DNA from 3 places in the Buttiauxella sp. BIGb0552 genome. Region 2 is predicted to be linked to each of the others. Evidence: predicted binding sites of a transcription regulator. Region 2 holds the regulator's gene; each other region holds the start of a gene.
The links. The regulator Fur, encoded in region 2, represses iron uptake genes when iron is present. The targets are predictions, from matches to a motif close to ATAATAATGAGAACNACTATCAA.
Positions count from the first base shown of each region.

Region 1: ftnA (non-heme ferritin) is a predicted target of Fur. The motif match lies at 3,956-3,978, and genes of this name have one in related genera.
Region 3: sodA (superoxide dismutase [Mn]) is a predicted target of Fur. The motif match lies at 3,842-3,864, and genes of this name have one in related genera.

Region 1 covers NZ_SODY01000007.1:144,979-151,060, forward strand. Annotated here, with positions in the region: gene EDF88_RS19835 (DUF4832 domain-containing protein) at 1-923, shown strand, start outside; gene galE (UDP-glucose 4-epimerase GalE) at 1,031-2,047, opposite strand; gene EDF88_RS19845 (hypothetical protein) at 2,153-3,076, opposite strand; gene ftnA (non-heme ferritin) at 3,366-3,863, opposite strand; gene yecR (YecR family lipoprotein) at 4,092-4,385, opposite strand; gene EDF88_RS19860 (methyl-accepting chemotaxis protein) at 4,778-5,932, shown strand.
Region 2 covers NZ_SODY01000002.1:512,796-518,877, forward strand. Annotated here, with positions in the region: gene ybfF (esterase) at 128-904, shown strand; gene ybfE (LexA regulated protein) at 1,040-1,321, shown strand; gene fldA (flavodoxin FldA) at 1,473-2,003, shown strand; gene fur (ferric iron uptake transcriptional regulator) at 2,348-2,800, shown strand; gene chiQ (ChiQ/YbfN family lipoprotein) at 2,891-3,223, opposite strand; gene chiP (chitoporin) at 3,271-4,668, opposite strand; gene glnS (glutamine--tRNA ligase) at 5,141-6,082, opposite strand, start outside.
Region 3 covers NZ_SODY01000005.1:130,396-136,477, reverse strand. Annotated here, with positions in the region: gene EDF88_RS15825 (DUF3053 domain-containing protein) at 236-946, shown strand; gene EDF88_RS15820 (hypothetical protein) at 1,104-1,373, shown strand; gene EDF88_RS15815 (hypothetical protein) at 1,388-1,726, shown strand; gene cspA (RNA chaperone/antiterminator CspA) at 1,996-2,208, shown strand; gene yiiM (6-hydroxyaminopurine reductase) at 2,273-2,947, opposite strand; gene sodA (superoxide dismutase [Mn]) at 3,018-3,638, opposite strand; gene EDF88_RS15795 (TRAP transporter substrate-binding protein) at 4,104-5,087, shown strand; gene EDF88_RS15790 (TRAP transporter small permease) at 5,105-5,617, shown strand; gene EDF88_RS15785 (TRAP transporter large permease) at 5,610-6,082, shown strand, end outside.

The sequences.
Region 1 (6,082 bases), on a different contig from region 2:
GCAAGCACTACGATGGAAATGAAAACCTGGCATACCTTGATATCGGCATGGTGGGGTCGTGGGGAGAGTGGCACAACAGCAATTTCCCCTCACTTAAACCGCTCGATAAACGCTACACACCAGCGCAATTAGAACAGTACGTCAGAATGCATTTTACCGCGTTTCCAAAAACACCGAAAATTATGCTGATTGCCGGTGGCGACAACCTGGTCAGCGCCGTGAAGCAGGGGGCAGGCTGGCGGGCTGATTGTTTGGGTGACTGGCGTAACTTTTCGGCAACCTGGAATCTGATGGAAGATGATTATCCGCAGCGCTTAGAGGCGGCTCAAGCTGCGTATTCCGGTTTCAATGATGGCTGGAAACGAGCACCTGTGAGTTTCGAAATCTGCGGGTACATGCCGGAGTGGAAAACCGAGCAACATTACAGTCTTACCGAAGTGCAACGCACATTTGACTGGGCCATCGCACAACACGCCAGTACGATTAATTTGAAGTCACGGGCGGTGCCAAAAGAGTATCGCGGCATTGTCGACCAGGCGCTGACCAGGCTTGGTTATCGTTTTCGTTTAGTCTCATTGAGCCATAATTCTGCTGTCGCGAAAGGTGGTGTTCTGACGCTTAATAGTCAGTGGGCAAATGACGGTATCGCACCCATTTACCTGAAATACAACGTGACATGGCGTGTGGTCAACGAGTTGAACAAAGTCATTGCTCAGGGGAAAACCAGTGATGATATTCGCACCTGGTTACCCGGAAAGCGGCCAATCGCATATCAACTGCCAATACCTGGGACGGTGGCTGATGGGCAGTATTATATCGAAGTGGCAATACTGGATGGGACGGGGAAATCGAGAATTAATCTGGCTAACGAAGGGAAACGTAGTGATAGCTGGTATCGGATTTCTAAGTTAAATGTTCAGTGATTAATTGGCTCTGAGTCTGTCAAGACAGACTCAGAGTGTAAATACCCGTCATACTTCAAGCGGCATATGCGTTGGCAATACTTGGTCCATTCGCGGGCCTCGCCATACTAAGAGCTGTAACCATTCGGATTATTTTTCTGCCAGTTCCAGGTATCACGCATCATTTCATCAATCGTTCGCGTGGCCTGCCATCCCAATGTTTGTTTTGCTAAAGATGAATCTGACCAGCATTCCGCAATATCACCGGCCCTGCGTTCCACAATCTTATAGTTAATCTTAGTCTGAGATGTTTTTTCAAATGCCTCAATGAGATCAATGACGGAATAACCCACGCCAGTACCCAGATTTATCGCTTTAAAAGATGCACCCTCATTTTGATGATCCAATGCCGCCAGATGACCACTTGCTAAGTCCAGCACATGGATATAATCGCGAACGCCTGTGCCATCAGGTGTAGGGTAATCATTGCCATATACCGACAGACACTTCAGTTTGCCGATTGCCACTTGTGAAATATAGGGAACCAGATTATTTGGAATACCGTTAGGATCTTCGCCAATTCGCCCCGATTGATGAGCGCCAACCGGATTGAAATAGCGCAAACAGGTAATGCGAAACTCCGGTTGTGCGAGGGAGAAATCACGCAGAATCTGCTCAACCATAAGTTTGGATGTGCCATAAGGGTTTGTGGTGCCGCCAGTCTGGCAATCTTCGCTCAACGGCACTTTTTCGGGATTCCCATAGACGGTTGCCGATGAACTGAAGATGAGGCTATTTACACCGGCATTTAGCATCTCACTAAGTAACACTATTGTGCCAGTAACATTATTCTCATAATATTCCAGTGGTTTTTTAATTGATTCACCAACAGATTTTAAACCAGCAAAATGAATCACATCAGTAATCGAATGTTTTGAAAAAATAGTTCTCAAAATATTCTTATCTAAAACATTAGCAACATAGAGAGTGGGTTTTTTTCCTGTTAACTCTGTAACCCGGACTAATGATTCTTGAGATGAGTTAGAAAGATTATCGATAACGATGACGTCATCACCTCTTTCAAGCAAAGCCAATACAGTATGGGAGCCTATATAGCCAGCACCACCGGTTACAAGAATTGCCATAATATCTCCAGATAAATATTACAAAACTAGTGTGGTATTAGGTGCTTAATTTACTGTCAACGATTGAAAACGTAGCACCGGTCGACGGGTTTTTCTTATGTGTATTCAGGCAAACGATTTTTTACGGTATTTAACCCAAGCCTTAAATAAAACCTTTTTTAAAGGAGATAAAAGGCTGAATACCCAATTTTTGGTGTCATAAACAAGATGGTTGTTCGAAAAATTTAACGTGTGAATACCTGCGCTTTGGTTGATTTCAGGTGTGACATGTGCCGCCAGTTTCTCCTCAAAAATCAGTGGATTGATGGTGATTAATTCTTTGATAAAAATGGATTTTCCGTAAGAGTCAGATGTGCATTCTTGAGTGAGGATATATTTCTTATCATTGATAAAATAAGAAGCACCGGCCCCTCGGTGATGGTGGTTGCACAGTTTTAAAGACGGGTTTATTTTTTTCCACTCACCGAGTATTTGATCTGCAGTGTGAATAACCATCTCATTGTTAAGTGTGGTAGAAATGAGGTAACAGGTATTCTCTAAGGTGAAGAATATATTATCGGTAAATTCAGCGTCAGAAATTAGCACCTTCACCTTTTTCCAGCGAGTGGGAAACTCAGTGGATTGGAAGAGTATCACTTCTTTTCGCTCTGAAGACTCCGGAATCATAAACAGATTATCGTTTAGATAAAAAAGATAAGGGAAGGATAAATGGCACTTTAAATCATCAAACCCTTCTAGTTTGATATCTTGAATCTCATTAAGATTTTCGTCAAGAACCCGACATCTGAGAATGCCTTTAGAATTTAGAAAGCTAAGTGCTTCATAGAAAAGGTAGATTTTATTATCTTTCTCTATAATAAAAGGATCTGCCTGGAAGGTATATTTTTTCTTAAGTAATTTTGCTTGTGAATTATTTAAAATATCCAGAGTATTTTCAGGAAAAGAATGGGAGCTATTTTTGATGATCATGATATCCCATGATTCATGGAAAAATAATTTTCTAATTAATTTATTGTTTTTACTTAACATTTTATCATATTGTCCATATTAGTTATTGCAAGTAACAGGAAAAACATGACGCTTATTATTATAAATAATGCTTAACAATCGATGTGTGGAGCAGCTCATTGCACCAGCAAGTAGCCATAGAAAACTGACATGAGAAGGTGCTGAATTGGAGTATAGACGCTTAACAGATATCCGCCACAGAGTAAGGTTTTTAGCAGAAAAGTGATTATCAGGGATTACTGAAGGGAGAGGGGGAGTTTTAGTTAAGGAGAACCGGCAAGTACAAAATATACTTGCCGGAAATATTTTATTAAGCTTGAGTATCGAGGGTAGAAAGCTCTTTATCTACGAAATAGAGACCTTCGCCGCTTTTTCCAACCAGGCTTAATTTATCCAGTACGGACTTGAACAACTTCTCTTCTTCATGCTGTTCAGAAACATACCATTGCAGGAAGTTGAAAGTTGGATAGTCCTGAGATGTCATCGCAGCATGAGCCAATTCATTAATCTTGCGAGTAATTAATTGCTCATGTTCGTAAGTAGCGTTGAACAGGTTATCTAAAGATGAGTAGTCATTGTCTGGTGCCGGGACTGCATTAATGCGTGGCAAACTTCCAGTGTCAGTCAGGTAAGCAAACAGACGCTGCATATGCTCCATCTCTTCCTGAGCATGGCGACGCAAGAAAGCAGCAGCCCCTTCAAAGCTATGGTAGCTGCACCAGGCACTCATTTGTTGATAAAGCAGGGAGGAATAAAGCTCAAGATTCATTTGTTCGTTAAGTTTTTCGATCATTTCAGCTTTTAGCATGGTGCGCTCCACAAGAATGTATATTTAACAATGTCGCTACTTTAATTTTATTATTTCTATAATGCAAAGGAATTGTTAATTATATTATTGTAATGAGAATGGTTGTTAATATTATTTCTTTTTTATAATTAATTCGTTCTGAAAATAAGAATTATTACTGTTTATTTATGGGTCAGAAGATAAATCTTAGCTAACCCTAATTTTAATGACGTTAAGGTGATTGTTCTATTATTGAACAACACTCTCATCTTTCAGATACCGCTCCATTCCCACTCCGCGACACTGGTACTCAAGCGTTACTTTTTGGCTCAGGCACACAGAGCCACTGGTCACGCTACAGGTTTTGATTGGCTCTCCGTAAGGATATGCGGCGATATAACCCCACTGCTGGCATTGGTGGCTGGCTGCTGATTGCGCAACATAAGTATCCACTTTCGCCGTTTGTAATGGCGCAAGGTCAAATCCCAGACGAACCACACCCACCACTTCACTACTTTTTACGGGCACAGGCGTTTTATTCACCGTACATCCAGCTAATAACGCCGTGGTTAAAATTAAATAAACAGTTTTCATTATTCTGATGCTCGAATGACTTTTTAATGATTTTAGCACGCACAAAAATGAAAAATGACCAACAGCATAAAGCTGTTTAATTTCAATTAGGGCGAAGTAAATGGATTTTCCTAACATAAATTTTGGGGCTTAATAATGGTGAGAATGGGCATCACCAATATTTGTGGGGTGATTAAATTTTGATCACAACTGCCATCAAGTTTGGCTGAATCGTGCCGACAATACTGGTAATGCACGGTCTACTCTCAGTATTGGTATACAAAAACCGAATAAACGGAGCTGAGGTGACTACAGCTGGTGCAGGAAAGACTTTTTATTATTTCACCAGGAAAATACAAAACATGAAGTTTATTCGTAATATCAAAATCCGCGTCATGGTGGTGCTGATACTGATCTTCTCGTCAGTGGCGTGGCTCGGTGTTTCCGGGCTGGCGCTGTGGTTTTTACATGATTTGCAACAAAACCTGGTACTGAATGCGCAACAAGAAATGTGGATCGGTATCGTTCGTTTCTTGCTCGGGGCTTCGGTGTTAGCAAGCATTGCCATTACGTTGGTAACCGAGCGCTATCTTTATTTCTGCCTGGTGAAGCCGGTCGAGAACATTCGCGCACATATGCATATTCTTGCGCGTGGTGAACTCGAAACCCAATTACCTGATTTAGGCAGTAACTGCATTGGTTTGATGGTTTCACCGATCCAAAAAATGCAGTCGAATTGGGAAAAAGCCGTTTCCAACATTCGTTCCAGCGCTCACACCATTCGCGGAAATGCCACGGAAGTGGCTGAGGTGAACAACGAATTGTCTTCTCGTTCTGAGCAACTCGCCGCAGCGTTAGAAGAAACGACTGCCAGCATGGAGCAATTGAGTAGCACGGTTACGCTGAATGCTGAAAATGCCAGCCACGCGAGCGTACTTGCAAAAAATGCGACTAAGACGGCAGTAAACGGCGGGGAGTCGGTAAAAAAAGTGATGACCACGATGGAGACGATAACCAGCAGCTCTCATAAAATTGTCGATATCACCACCGTGATTAACAGCATCTCCTTCCAGACCAATATTCTGGCGTTGAATGCTGCAGTTGAAGCCGCTCGGGCCGGTGAGCAAGGGCGAGGTTTTGCAGTAGTAGCAAGTGAGGTACGTAATCTCGCTCAACGTAGTGCAGTGGCGGCGAAAGAGATAGAAACCTTGCTCAAAGAGTCCGTTGATAACATTCATACTGGTTCTGAACAGGTGAAGAAAGCGGGTGAAGCGATGGGGGAGATTCTGAATGCGGTCACTCAAGTGAACAATATTATGGGCGATATTGCCAATGCGTCGGGTGAGCAGAGCCAGGGTATTGGGCAGGTAGGGGTTGCAGTAAGACAGATGGATGCGGTCACGCAGCAAAACGTCAATCTGGTTCATCAATCTGCACTTTCGTCAGTGGAACTGGAAAAACAAGCGCACCAGCTTAACGATATTGTGTCGATGTTTCGCATCGCTAAACCCGGCTGAAAATGTGGGAATACTCTCAGTTGAACACAGAAGTGTGAGCGCACCTTAATTTTTTAAAACAAAATTTCATTAAATTTGAAAGTGTGTTTGTGAGCTAGTATCGTTAGTGCATACCAAAGCTATTCACCACGGAAAATCCCGTGACCCAAT
Region 2 (6,082 bases):
CCCAACCTCGGGTAGCGCCAAGCTTTTGTCACACCACAAAGTCAGACTAAACTGGAAATTTGCGGCAGTGCGGCAGGATGCCGTTATGATACCCTAACCACACGAAGTAAAAAAAAAGAACTTTGCCATGAAATTGAATGCTCGCCTGCAAACTGCGCAACAATCGACTAGTAATTCCCCCATCGTTCTTATTCACGGTCTTTTTGGTAGCCTTGATAACCTGGGCGTGCTGGCCCGTGACCTTGGGCAGGATCATACGTTGCTGCAAATCGATCTGCGCAACCACGGTTTATCACCACAAAGCTCTGAGATGAACTACCCTGCTATGGCGCAGGATGTCGTCGAAACGCTCGATGAATATGACTTTGAGAAAGCCATTATTATTGGCCATTCAATGGGTGGCAAAGTGGCGATGGCTTTGACGGCGATTGCCCCAGAGCGTATCGACAAATTAGTACTGATTGATATTGCACCGGTGGATTATCAGGTGCGCCGCCACGATGAAATTTTCACTGCAATAAATGCCGTCAGCGCCGCTTGCGTTAAAACACGGCAGCAGGCCGCGACCGTGATGCGCGAGTATCTTGATGAAGAAGGTGTTATTCAGTTCTTGCTAAAATCCTTTGCCGATGGCGAATGGAAATTCAACGTGCCGGTGCTATGGGAGCAATATGAGAATATTGTCGGCTGGGAAAACATTCCTGCATGGAATGAACCCTCGCTATTTATTCGCGGCGGCGCATCTCCTTATGTTAATGAATCGCATCGTAGCCAGTTGCTTTCACAGTTCCCTCAGGCGCGTGCTCATGTGGTTGCAGGTGCCGGACACTGGGTTCACGCAGAAAAACCTGATGCTGTTTTGCGCGCAATCCATCGTTTTATCGACACAACAGCGGCAAACTGATTAAAAACAAACCGACTGGCCGCAAGATGTGGCTAACGCGTTGGCGCGCAAGCCATGCTGATGTATGATTGCGCGCTAAATTGCGCCAGAGCACCCCGCTCCGTGCCACCTGAATTCCCTGTCAGTAGTCTAATCATGGCAAAAGAACAAACGGACCGTACTACATTAGATCTGTTCGCGGACGAGCGTCGCCCGGGGCGACCAAAAACCAATCCGCTAACGCGTGATGAGCAATTGCGTATCAACAAACGCAACCAACTCAAGCGCGATAAAGTACGCGGCCTGAAGCGAGTGGAGCTAAAGCTCAATAACGATGCGGTAGATGCTCTCAATCAGCTGGCTGAAGCGCGCAATATCAGTCGTAGTGAATTGATTGAAGAGATACTTCTCGAACAACTGAAGCAACATCTCAGTTAGTTTTAGTGCTATGTCCTGGTATGCGATTTTGCAGTCTGTGCACACCGGGGCGATAGCAGTTTCCGCACCACGAAGTGTTCTGCTATGATTGCCCTATCTGTGGCCAAATAGCAGCCACCATACCATTAAGTATCAAGAGGTTATTTTACTCATGGCAATCGTAGGCATTTTTTTCGGCAGCGACACTGGTAACACCGAAAATATCGCGAAAATGATTCAAAAACAGCTCGGTAAAGATGTTGCTGAGGTGCATGACATTGCTAAGAGCAGCAAAGAAGACCTGGAAGGCTTCGACATTCTGCTTCTCGGCATTCCAACCTGGTACTACGGCGAAGCCCAGTGTGATTGGGACGATTTCTTCCCAACTCTGGAAGAAGTTGATTTCAATGGCAAACTGGTAGCGTTGTTTGGTTGCGGTGACCAGGAAGACTACGCAGAATACTTCTGTGACGCATTAGGCACTATCCGCGACATCATTGAGCCGCGCGGTGCAGCTATCGTCGGTCACTGGCCGACTGCGGGTTACCATTTCGAAGCATCTAAAGGTCTTGCAGACGATGACCACTTTGTTGGCCTGGCGATTGACGAAGACCGTCAACCAGAACTGACTGCTGAACGCGTTCAGAAATGGGTTAAACAAGTTTCTGATGAGCTCAACCTGGCTGATATCATCAACGCCTGATTCTAAACCCAGGCTACTTTAAGATGCAGGCTGGCAATAAACCTGCATATTCAAGGGCGATGGGCATCAATGCGGCGAGACTATTGGGTTTCGCCACATTGATAGTTATTTCCGATTAAAATAATTGCTACAAATTTTTAACTTTTCAGCTTGTCCCTGTACAATGAACTCCTGACAAATAGCTATCAAGGCCATCAAATCGCGACTCAACCGCAATTTTTTAACTTGGTTATGCATAATACTTGCGGTTCCCATTTAGAAGGGGCAGTTCTATAATGAGACGCATTCATCTTAACGCTCACCCTGACTCCGAGCGAATCGTTAAGCAACAGGACAATTTCCGCATGACTGACAATAATACCGCATTAAAGAAGGCCGGCCTGAAAGTCACGCTTCCTCGATTAAAAATCCTTGAAGTGCTGCAGGGGCCGGTGAACCACCACGTCAGTGCGGAAGACTTATATAAACGTCTGATTGATATGGGCGAAGAGATTGGTCTCGCCACCGTTTATCGTGTACTAAACCAGTTTGATGATGCAGGCATTGTGACGCGCCATAACTTCGAAGGCGGCAAATCCGTATTCGAACTGACACAGCAGCATCACCATGACCACCTGATTTGCCTGGACTGCGGCAAAGTAATTGAATTCAGCGATGATTCAATCGAAGCCCGTCAGCGTGAAATCGCATCACGTCATGGTATTCGTCTGACTAACCACAGCCTGTACCTTTATGGTCATTGTGCTGAAGGTGATTGCCGTACCGACGAAAACGCACACGAAATCAGCGAAAAGTAATCTGCACCTCCGGCACCCAGAGTTGGGTGTCAGGCAATAAAAAAACCGGTGAGGAAGCTCATCGGTTTTTTTATTGCCTGAATACAGCGATTACTTATTGTTGGCGCGGATCTCTTGCCAGATTTTATCGCATTTTGCTTTCACGGCCTGGTCATTACCGGTACGTGTTGCCTGAATGCAGTTCTGGTAATCCAGGGTACGAACCGTTTCTTTCTTCGCAAACTCCTGGTGTTCCTTATCCTGAGCCAACACATTCAATACGCTTTGGCAGGCCTGAATTTTATCCGGATTGCCTTCTGCGGTGTTAATACAGGCGCTATACGCTTGTTTTAGTTTTGTGTCTTCCGGAGCCGTTTTAGGTTGTTGCTGCGCACACGCACTTAAACCTAACGCCATCACCACAGTCAGAACGATTTTTTTCATGTTTGATATCCTTAAGAAAACCGGGCGTTTTCACGCCCGGATTCGAATCAGAAGATGGTGAACGGTGCGATGACGATGAATTTCACGTCGCGCTCATCCTGGAAGATGTTGCCGTAACCACCGCCCCAGCTTGGGATGTCTGAATGGTTGTCGTACTGAGTGAAGTGCAGTTTGAACAGCGTGCCTTTCGCACGACCATCCTGAACGGTGTACAACGCATCAAGGCTGTACGCAGATTCTTTCAGGCGATTATCAGCATCGTAGTAACCGTCAGTGGTTGGTTTAGAGCTTGGTTTAGCATCCCATGCGTACACATAAGAAGCACCCACTGCCCAACCTGCCAGGTTCCAATTGCTCAGGTCATACATCGCGCCTGCAAATACTGCTTTTTCACCGTTGGCATTGAAGTCAGAGCGGTTATCCCACCACACATCAAGACGACCGTTTGAAGATGCATAAGTTGGGGTCATACGCTGCAGGAAGTAACCTTGCTGGCCATCGGCCTTAACAATAGTTCCTTCAAGACGCAAATCAACCTGGCCAACTCTGTATCCGAGAGTCAATGCCTGCAACCATGCAGTGCCGTCGTACAGATCGTTAACGCTGCCATCTGAAACTTTGTCACGCGTACCGTAGAACTGGTAGCTGGTTGTTAACGGGCTGCCCGCGATATCAAACTTATAGCTTGCTTTGGTGAAGTACTGATCAACGTAGCCTTCAGCCTGCCCAAATGCCGCTTCGAGAATGAAATCATTTTTGAAGTCATACTTCGCGCCAAGAGAGTGTAAATATTCAACTTTGGTTTTTTTGTCGTTCTGATAGAACTTGTCCATTTCCAGGTGCCATGGAGCTTTGTACTCGTTGGTCCACATGTAGGAGAAGCTCAGCGCACCAGAATCGCCGTAATCAAAGTTTGCACCGGCTTCAGCGCCCTGGTAAGTACCAGGCATGAAGCTCCAGTGTGGTGCGAGCAAGGTTTGCCCGGTTGGCTGAATGTAACCGCCACGTGCCCAAACCGGGCCGTATTTGAATTTAGCTGCGGCTTTATAGAGGCTAATACCGCTCTTATCACCTGAGTAATCTTCGTCGTAAGCTTTGTTTACAGAGGAGAATGCGATTTCGTTCGGGTGACCGCTGTTACCATTTTCTGCCATTTCGATAGCAGTAAAGGCCGCAATATCCAGACCGAACATGTCAGCGGCGAAACCAGACTGGAAGTCCAGGTTGGCGTTCCAGGTGGAATGCGCAAGGTTAGTTTCATATTTATCAGTCGTAACATCTTTACGGTCACGCTCACGCTGCCAGTAATAAACACCACCGGTCAGAGTCGAGTCATCAACAAAGCCTGCTGCGCTTGCCTGAGGGATGACTACAAGTCCTGAAAGAGCCGTGACACCTGCAATTGCAAGCGCCAGTGCACTACGTTTGCCACTAAACGTACGCATATATTATTCCTCTTTGACGTATCAATAATCGCCGGACGTTAAAAGACGCCTTATGGCGAAAAAAAGTAAAAATGCCTAACGGCTAAAGCGGTTATGAATATTTGCCCGCATTACTGCTGCCCTTAAGACTATTTTTCGCGACGCGAATTATCAATGACTTTGTAAGAGTTCATTCCGATATTATGACAGAGAGCACATAATTTATGAGCATTTGTAACAAATAACGACACAAGAGTTTTATCTTGATAATTACTATTTATAAAATACAAAACTCTATATGAGAGCGCTCACATAATTAAAATAAGAATTTTTAATGTTCCGAGGTTGACCATAAAAAGTAGAGAGGAAGAAGTGTAAATAACATTAATTCGCAACGCGAATGTGAAGATATATTTAAGCAAATGATTATAAAGCGAAAAAAAACGCCGCAATTTGCGGCGTTTTTGTCAGATATTGACCTAGTAAAAAGGGACTATTCGCCCATTTTCGCCCAAGTATCACGCAAGCCAACGGTACGGTTAAATACCAGTTTTTCGGCAGTTGCATAACGGCTGTCCAGGCAAAAATAACCTTCGCGCTCGAACTGATACGCTTTGCCTTTTTCGGCATTTTGCAGACTTGGTTCGACGAAGCCTTGTTTGATAACCAGTGATTCCGGGTTAATCGTTGCAAGGAAATCTTCTGCAGCCCCTGGGTTTGCAACACTGAAAAGGCGGTCATAAAGGCGAATCTCAACAGGCAATGCATGTTCTGCACTCACCCAATGAATCACACCTTTAACTTTACGGCCATCAGCTGGGTCTTTGCTTAATGTGTCCGGATCGTAGGAGCAATGCAGCGTGGTGATATTCCCTGCATCATCTTTCTCAACGCGATCGGCTTTAATCACATATGCATTACGCAGGCGTACTTCTTTGCCCAACACCAGACGCTTATATTGCTTGTTGGCTTCTTCACGGAAGTCAGCACGATCGATATAGATCTCACGGCTAAACGGCACCTGACGGCTACCCATCTCTGGTTTGTTAGGATGGTTAGGCATCGTTACCATTTCAACTTCACCCTGAGGGAAGTTTTCGATGATAACTTTAACCGGGTCGAGAACAGCCATAGCGCGTGGTGCGTTCTCATTCAGGTCATCACGAATACAAGATTCCAGAGATGCCATTTCAACGGTGTTGTCTTGCTTAGTCACACCAATGCGCTTACAGAACTCGCGAATAGAAGCGGCGGTATAACCACGACGACGCAGACCAGAGATGGTCGGCATACGTGGGTCATCCCAACCCTCTACAACCTTCTCAGTCACCAGCAGGTTAAGCTTACGCTTAGACATGATGGCGTACTCGAGATTCAGGCGAGAGAACTCGTACTGACGCGGATGCGCAGGAATTGTGATGTTATCCAACACCCA
Region 3 (6,082 bases), on a different contig from region 2:
GTTGATTTATCTATTTATTACAGAGGATTAACGTACGTTTATGGGTGTGCTCAGTTTAAGGGAGATGTGCCAATAAGGTGCAGGGTGGCGTATGAAAATGCACCATTTCAGCGCAAATATGCCTGAAAGAGATTGTTGTGAAAGGGTATCTTGCAAAGTCAGGTTGGACTATCCTTAGCAGCATTATTGGGTGCGCATTTGCGTATTTGCATTGAATGGTGAAGGAGTAGAAAAGATGGCGACAGGTAAGTCCTGGTCACGCTGGTTTGCGCCGCTTGCGGCAATTTTAATGGTGGTGAGTCTGAGTGGCTGTTTTGATAAAGAAGGCGATCAACGTAAAGCGTTTATCGATTTCTTACAAAACACAGCGATGCGCAGCGGTGAACGCCTGCCAACGCTGACAACGGATCAGAAAAAACAATTCGGTCCGCTGGTTTCTGATTACGCGATTTTGTATGGCTTTGCCCAACAGGTAAACCAGGCAATGGATGACGGCATGAAGCCAGTCGCCGATAGCGTAAACAGCATTCGTGTACCACAAGATTATATGACTCAGCGTGAACCTCTGAGCCAGGCTAACGGTTCACTGAACGTGTTGGGCCAACAGGTGCAGAATGCCAAAATGCAGGCAGACAGCGCTCGTTCCACCTTAAAGCAGCCTGACGATTTGAAAGTTGTTTACGACAAGGTTTATCAGAAAGTGGTTACTGCTCCGGCAGACGCAATGGCTCCACTGATCCCTGCGGCACAAACTTTCACAGCACAACTGGTGCAAGTGGGTAACTTCATCCAGCAGCAGGGCACTCAAGTTGGCTTTACTGCTGGTGGCATTCAGTTCCCAACCTCACAGCAGGCAAGCCAGTACAACTCGCTGATTGCTCCGCTGGCTTCACAGCATCAGGCATTTATGCAGGCATATTCTGCTGCTCAAACTTCAATGCAGTAATTGCTGTTTTCCCCGTCGCAAGGCGGGGAATATTCTCCCTCTTTAGCATTCCCCATTCGCACTTAATTCCTGCCCAAGGTACAAATTTGTCATAAATTTGACACCGCCTGATGCTGTTCATAAACTCGTCATTAACTGTCCGTTATGAGGAGTTCTCATGCCAAATACAATGTCCCAAAAGACTGCCCGAGAAGGGTTAAGCAACCCTGAGCTTTTTGAGGGCGGCGTTTACGTCACGAAAAACGGTGTCGCGGAACTCTTTGTTCAGACAGCCGCTGAGCGCCAGTTGGAAGAGGCTGAGCGTTTACGCGAACGCCAGAGCAACGCGCTATTAAAACTGGTGATGAAGGCCAAGCACGAAGTGACAGAAGGGAAAACGGTTTCGCCTGAAGCTGCCCTCCAACGACTCCGTACTGCAAGGAAATAAACAGGGAGTATAAAGTGAAGGAACACCACATTGTACTTACCGAAACTGCGGTGAAAAGCCTGCAGGATATTGAATTCTTTAAGTCACAATTTATCGGTGTTGAGGCTGCTGGAACATTCATTGAATCGCTGTTATTACGTTCGGTTGCGGCTATTTCAGAGGACCCAACCCGATATCGTATAAACGGTACTCTCGCGGACAAAGGTGTCAGGATTCGTGAGTGGCTGGATGTGGAAAATGAGTATCGTTGTTTTTATGACGACAGCAACCATTCTGAAATCGGCATTTTACTCTATGCAAGCATGAAGGAAGATTTCGAATCGGCGCTCTATCGCCACAATGTTATTTACTGAGTTTACCGCTACTCTGAGTTTCCAGACCGCAGATGGCCTGAGCTCCAGCCCTGCGGACGGCTAAAATAAACCTTGTTATTCACTACTGTTATATGAGTTAATGCATTCATCGGTTTGAAGCACAGACCCTTAAGCAGTTTAGTAGCGCAGTCCTCAAAGAGTTATCATAGATACCCTTCGACGTGATCTACCTTCCTTTATCGCTTTAAAAAATCTGTAAAACATTCCAATTGCGCCGGAAGGCAAATTTAATTTAAAAGGTAATATCTATGTCTAACAAAATGACTGGTCTCGTAAAATGGTTCAACTCTGACAAAGGCTTCGGCTTCATCACTCCTGACGATGGCTCAAAAGACGTGTTCGTACACTTCTCTGCTATCCAGATTGATGGCTACAAGTCTCTGGACGAAGGCCAGAAAGTGTCTTTCACCATCGAAAGTGGTGCTAAAGGCCCAGCTGCTGGTAACGTAACTAACCTGTAAGGTTAACGTTAGCAAAGCTAAGAATTTAAAAACCCGCCTCGGCGGGTTTTTTCGTATCTGGGGTTTATTTCCCAAACAATCTCCGGGAATTATCTTCGATCTTCCCTAGCAGACGCCGTTTCTGCATAGTTCGCGTCCAGCTCACGGATAGCCCTGCAGCCGAAAGTAACCGGTGATACTGCTCATCATCAAATGGCATATGCCATGCTGTCGCAATCGCTTCTGCGACCGTCACATCACTAACGCGAGAAACCAGCTCAAGTGGTGATTCCGTCGATACATTTCCCGCCATTACGACCCGATAAAGCCAGCCGCAATAACCCGTTTCCTGCATCAAAGAAGACATATCGCTAATGCCAAAATGGTAATTCAGCTTGAAGCAGGGTGAGCGCGGCTGCGTGACCTGAATCAGTGCTTCTCCCCAACGGAAAATATCGCCGATATAGACATCTTTTTCTGTCAGGCCTTCGGTCGATAGGTTTTCACCGTAGGCCGGAGCGGTAAAAAGCTCAGCTTGTTCGGGAAATTCACGCGTCCAGTGAAGATAATGTTCACGCGGGTAGTGGCATAACGCGCGATCCGGCCCGCCATGAATGACTTTTTCAGCCTGCTGATCGCCTTCAAGGCCCAGTTCGGTGAGTTTAAGTTCACCATCGACCTGATATTTGGCAATAGCACTCGGCCTACTGCCCTGATATTCACGAATTTTGCCGATATAAACGTTTAGCGAATAGTGCATCTGAACCTCCCTGCAACAGACATAAAAAAAGCGAGCCATCAGGCTCGCCTCTCGTCAGCTGCAATGCAACTTATTTTTTAGCGGCAAAACGTGCTGCTGCTTCGTCCCAGTTCACTACATCCCAGAATGCTTTGATGTAGTCAGGGCGACGGTTTTGGAATTTCAGGTAGTAAGCGTGTTCCCAAACGTCCAGGCCCACGATTGGGAAACCGGAAACGCCAGAAACAGCTTCGCCCATCAGTGGGCTGTCCTGGTTTGCGGTAGAAACCACAGCCAGTTTGTCGCCTTTCAGTACCAGCCACGCCCAGCCAGAGCCGAAGCGAGTTGCTGCTGCTTTCTCAAATTCTGCTTTGAAGTTATCAACGCTACCGAAATCACGCTCGATGGCCGCCTTCAGGTCACCTTGCAGGGTGGTGCCAGTTTTCAGGCCTTTCCAGAAGAAGCTGTGGTTAGCGTGGCCGCCTGCGTTGTTACGCAGAACGGTTTTCTTGTCTGCTGGCAGTTGATCCAGTTTAGTGATCAGCTCTTCAACTGGCAGGCTTGCGAACTCTGGCAGAGACTCCAGCGCTGCATTCGCGTTGTTTACGTACGCCTGGTGGTGTTTGCTGTGATGGATTTCCATCGTTTGTTTGTCGAAATGTGGTTCCAGGGCGTCGTATGCGTAAGGCAGGGATGGCAGTGTATAACTCATATTCATCATCTCCATTTATACCCGTCCCCCTTCAAGCTGCAGATGCGTTGGCTGCGTTCACTCATCCGAATCATTAGTTTACTAAGATCATCGGGATTCGTTCACTTGCCGCCTTCCTGTAACTCGAAGGTCTAAGGGATATTATCGAACGGCGAACAAGCTGTTAACGCCGCGTAATCAGTTGGTTCATTATAGTTAATTAAATGATATTGAAAATGATTATCAATGCCGTACTTTTAGCATGGTTATAACTTTTCGTTATCTATCTGAATAAAATAATGGTTTGAACGTTGATGCGCCTGCCTCTCAGCGTAAAATGCTGAAAATCCTGAAATGTGAAACACGCTTTCAAAATCTTTCTCACAGCGCCACCTTTCTCCTCGTTCTGGCAAAATCCACAAGGTGTTGCTCGGCTTATCCTCGTATTTTCGCTCCAGGAAAAACCATAATCATCACGAGGGAGTTATGAACATATCACGGACAGTGAATACTCTACTTTTATGCTGTTTAGCTACTCTGGCTTTTAGGTCTAACGCTGAAACCGTCCTACGCCTTGCCTATGCTGAAAACAGCCAGCCAGTTAAAGACGCGCTTCATTTTTTGGGAAAACAAATCGAAGAGAAAACCGCTGGTGAAGTGAAGGTTATTTACTTTCCCGACGCTCAGCTTGGAGGTGAACGAGAACTGGTAGAATTGACACAGGTTGGGGTTGTCGATATCACCAAAGTTTCATCCGGTTTGATGGAAAGCTTCTCCCCTATGTATGGCGTGTTTTCCCTGCCGTATCTGTTTGCTGATATTGAAGAATATTACAAAGTAATGGATAACGCTGATGTGATGGAGCCAGTTTATCAGTCTACTGTCGCACAGGGTTTTTTCGGCATCGGCTGGTATGACTCAGGCGCCCGCAACTTTTATATGAGCAAGGGGCCCATCCGTAAGATAGAAGATCTTCGCGGCAAAAAAATCCGCGTCATGCAAAGTGACACTGCTATTCGCACGCTTAAGCTGCTGGGTGCATCACCTATCGCGATGAGTCAGGCTGAAGTTTATACCTCTCTTCAACAGGGCATTCTGGATGGAGCCGAGAACAACGAATTTGCTCTGACTATCGCCCGTCACGGCGAAGTTGCCCGCTACTACACCTACGATATGCACACCCGCATCCCCGACATTCTGTTAATGAGCTCTTTAACCCTGGAAAAGCTGACACCTGAACAGCAAAAAATTGTTAAAGCAGCAGTAAAAGCATCGATTGAGTTTGAGAAAGCAGCCTGGGATAAGGAAATCGAAAAAACCCGACAACAAGCGATGAAAGACTTCAAGGTGGAGTTCTTTGAAATCGACAAAAAACCCTTCCAGGACGCTGTACAGCCAATTTATGAGGGGCTGAAAGATAAGCCTGCTCTCTATTCGCTGTATCAAAATATTCAATCAGCAAAACACTAATTTTACAGGTTCGGATTATGGATACGTTAAGAAAGATACTCGATCAAATCCTTGGCAGTATTTGTTGTCTGTTGCTGGCAACGATGGTGTGTATTGCCTGTTGGCAGGTGATTAGCCGTTATATTGTTGGCGTGCCAAGCACCACCTCAGAAGAACTTTTACGCTTTTCACTGGTATGGCTTTCAATGCTGGGAATGGCCTACGTTGCCGGGAAGAATCAGCATATTAGCCTGACAATATTAGTCGACAAAGTGTCCCCAGCCGTTCGCCGCTGGTGGATGATTGTGCTGCAGTTGACCTTCGCGGCCTTCTCCATTTGGGTACTGATTATCGGTGGCCTGAAAATATCCTCAATATCGATGCTACAAATCTCACCGGCGCTAGGTATTCCCATGGGGAAAATCTATTACGCTCTGCCAGTCGCGGGCATTCTGATTATTGCTTACAGCCTGATGAACATTCTGGATTTGTGCAAAGCAATGAATACAGAGATGGATTCCAGCACTACCATGGAGAATCAACATGATTGATCCAATCCTTGCATCTTTCACGCTGGTAAGTGTTTTTGTAGTGCTCCTCGCCATGGGCGCTCCTATTGGTATCTGCATCGTTATTGCGTCATGCGGAACAATGATGCTGGCTTTACCTTTTGATATTTCAATGTTTGCTACTGCACAGAAAATGTTTTCCAGCCTGGACAGCTTTGCCTTATTAGCAGTGCCATTCTTCGTATTATCTGGGGTGATAATGAATAGCGGAGGAGTCGCGACCCGGCTTGTTAACTTCGCCAAACTGTTTACCGGAAAACTGCCTGGTTCACTTTCTTATACCAATATTATCGGCAACATGATGTTTGGTGCCATTTCCGGTTCAGCCATTGCTGCATCGACCTCAATTGGTGGCGTTATGGTGCCAATGAGCGCAAAAGAGGGTTATAGCCGTAGCTTTGCCGCGGCGGTAAATATCGCCTCAGCGCCAACAGGGATGCTGATTCC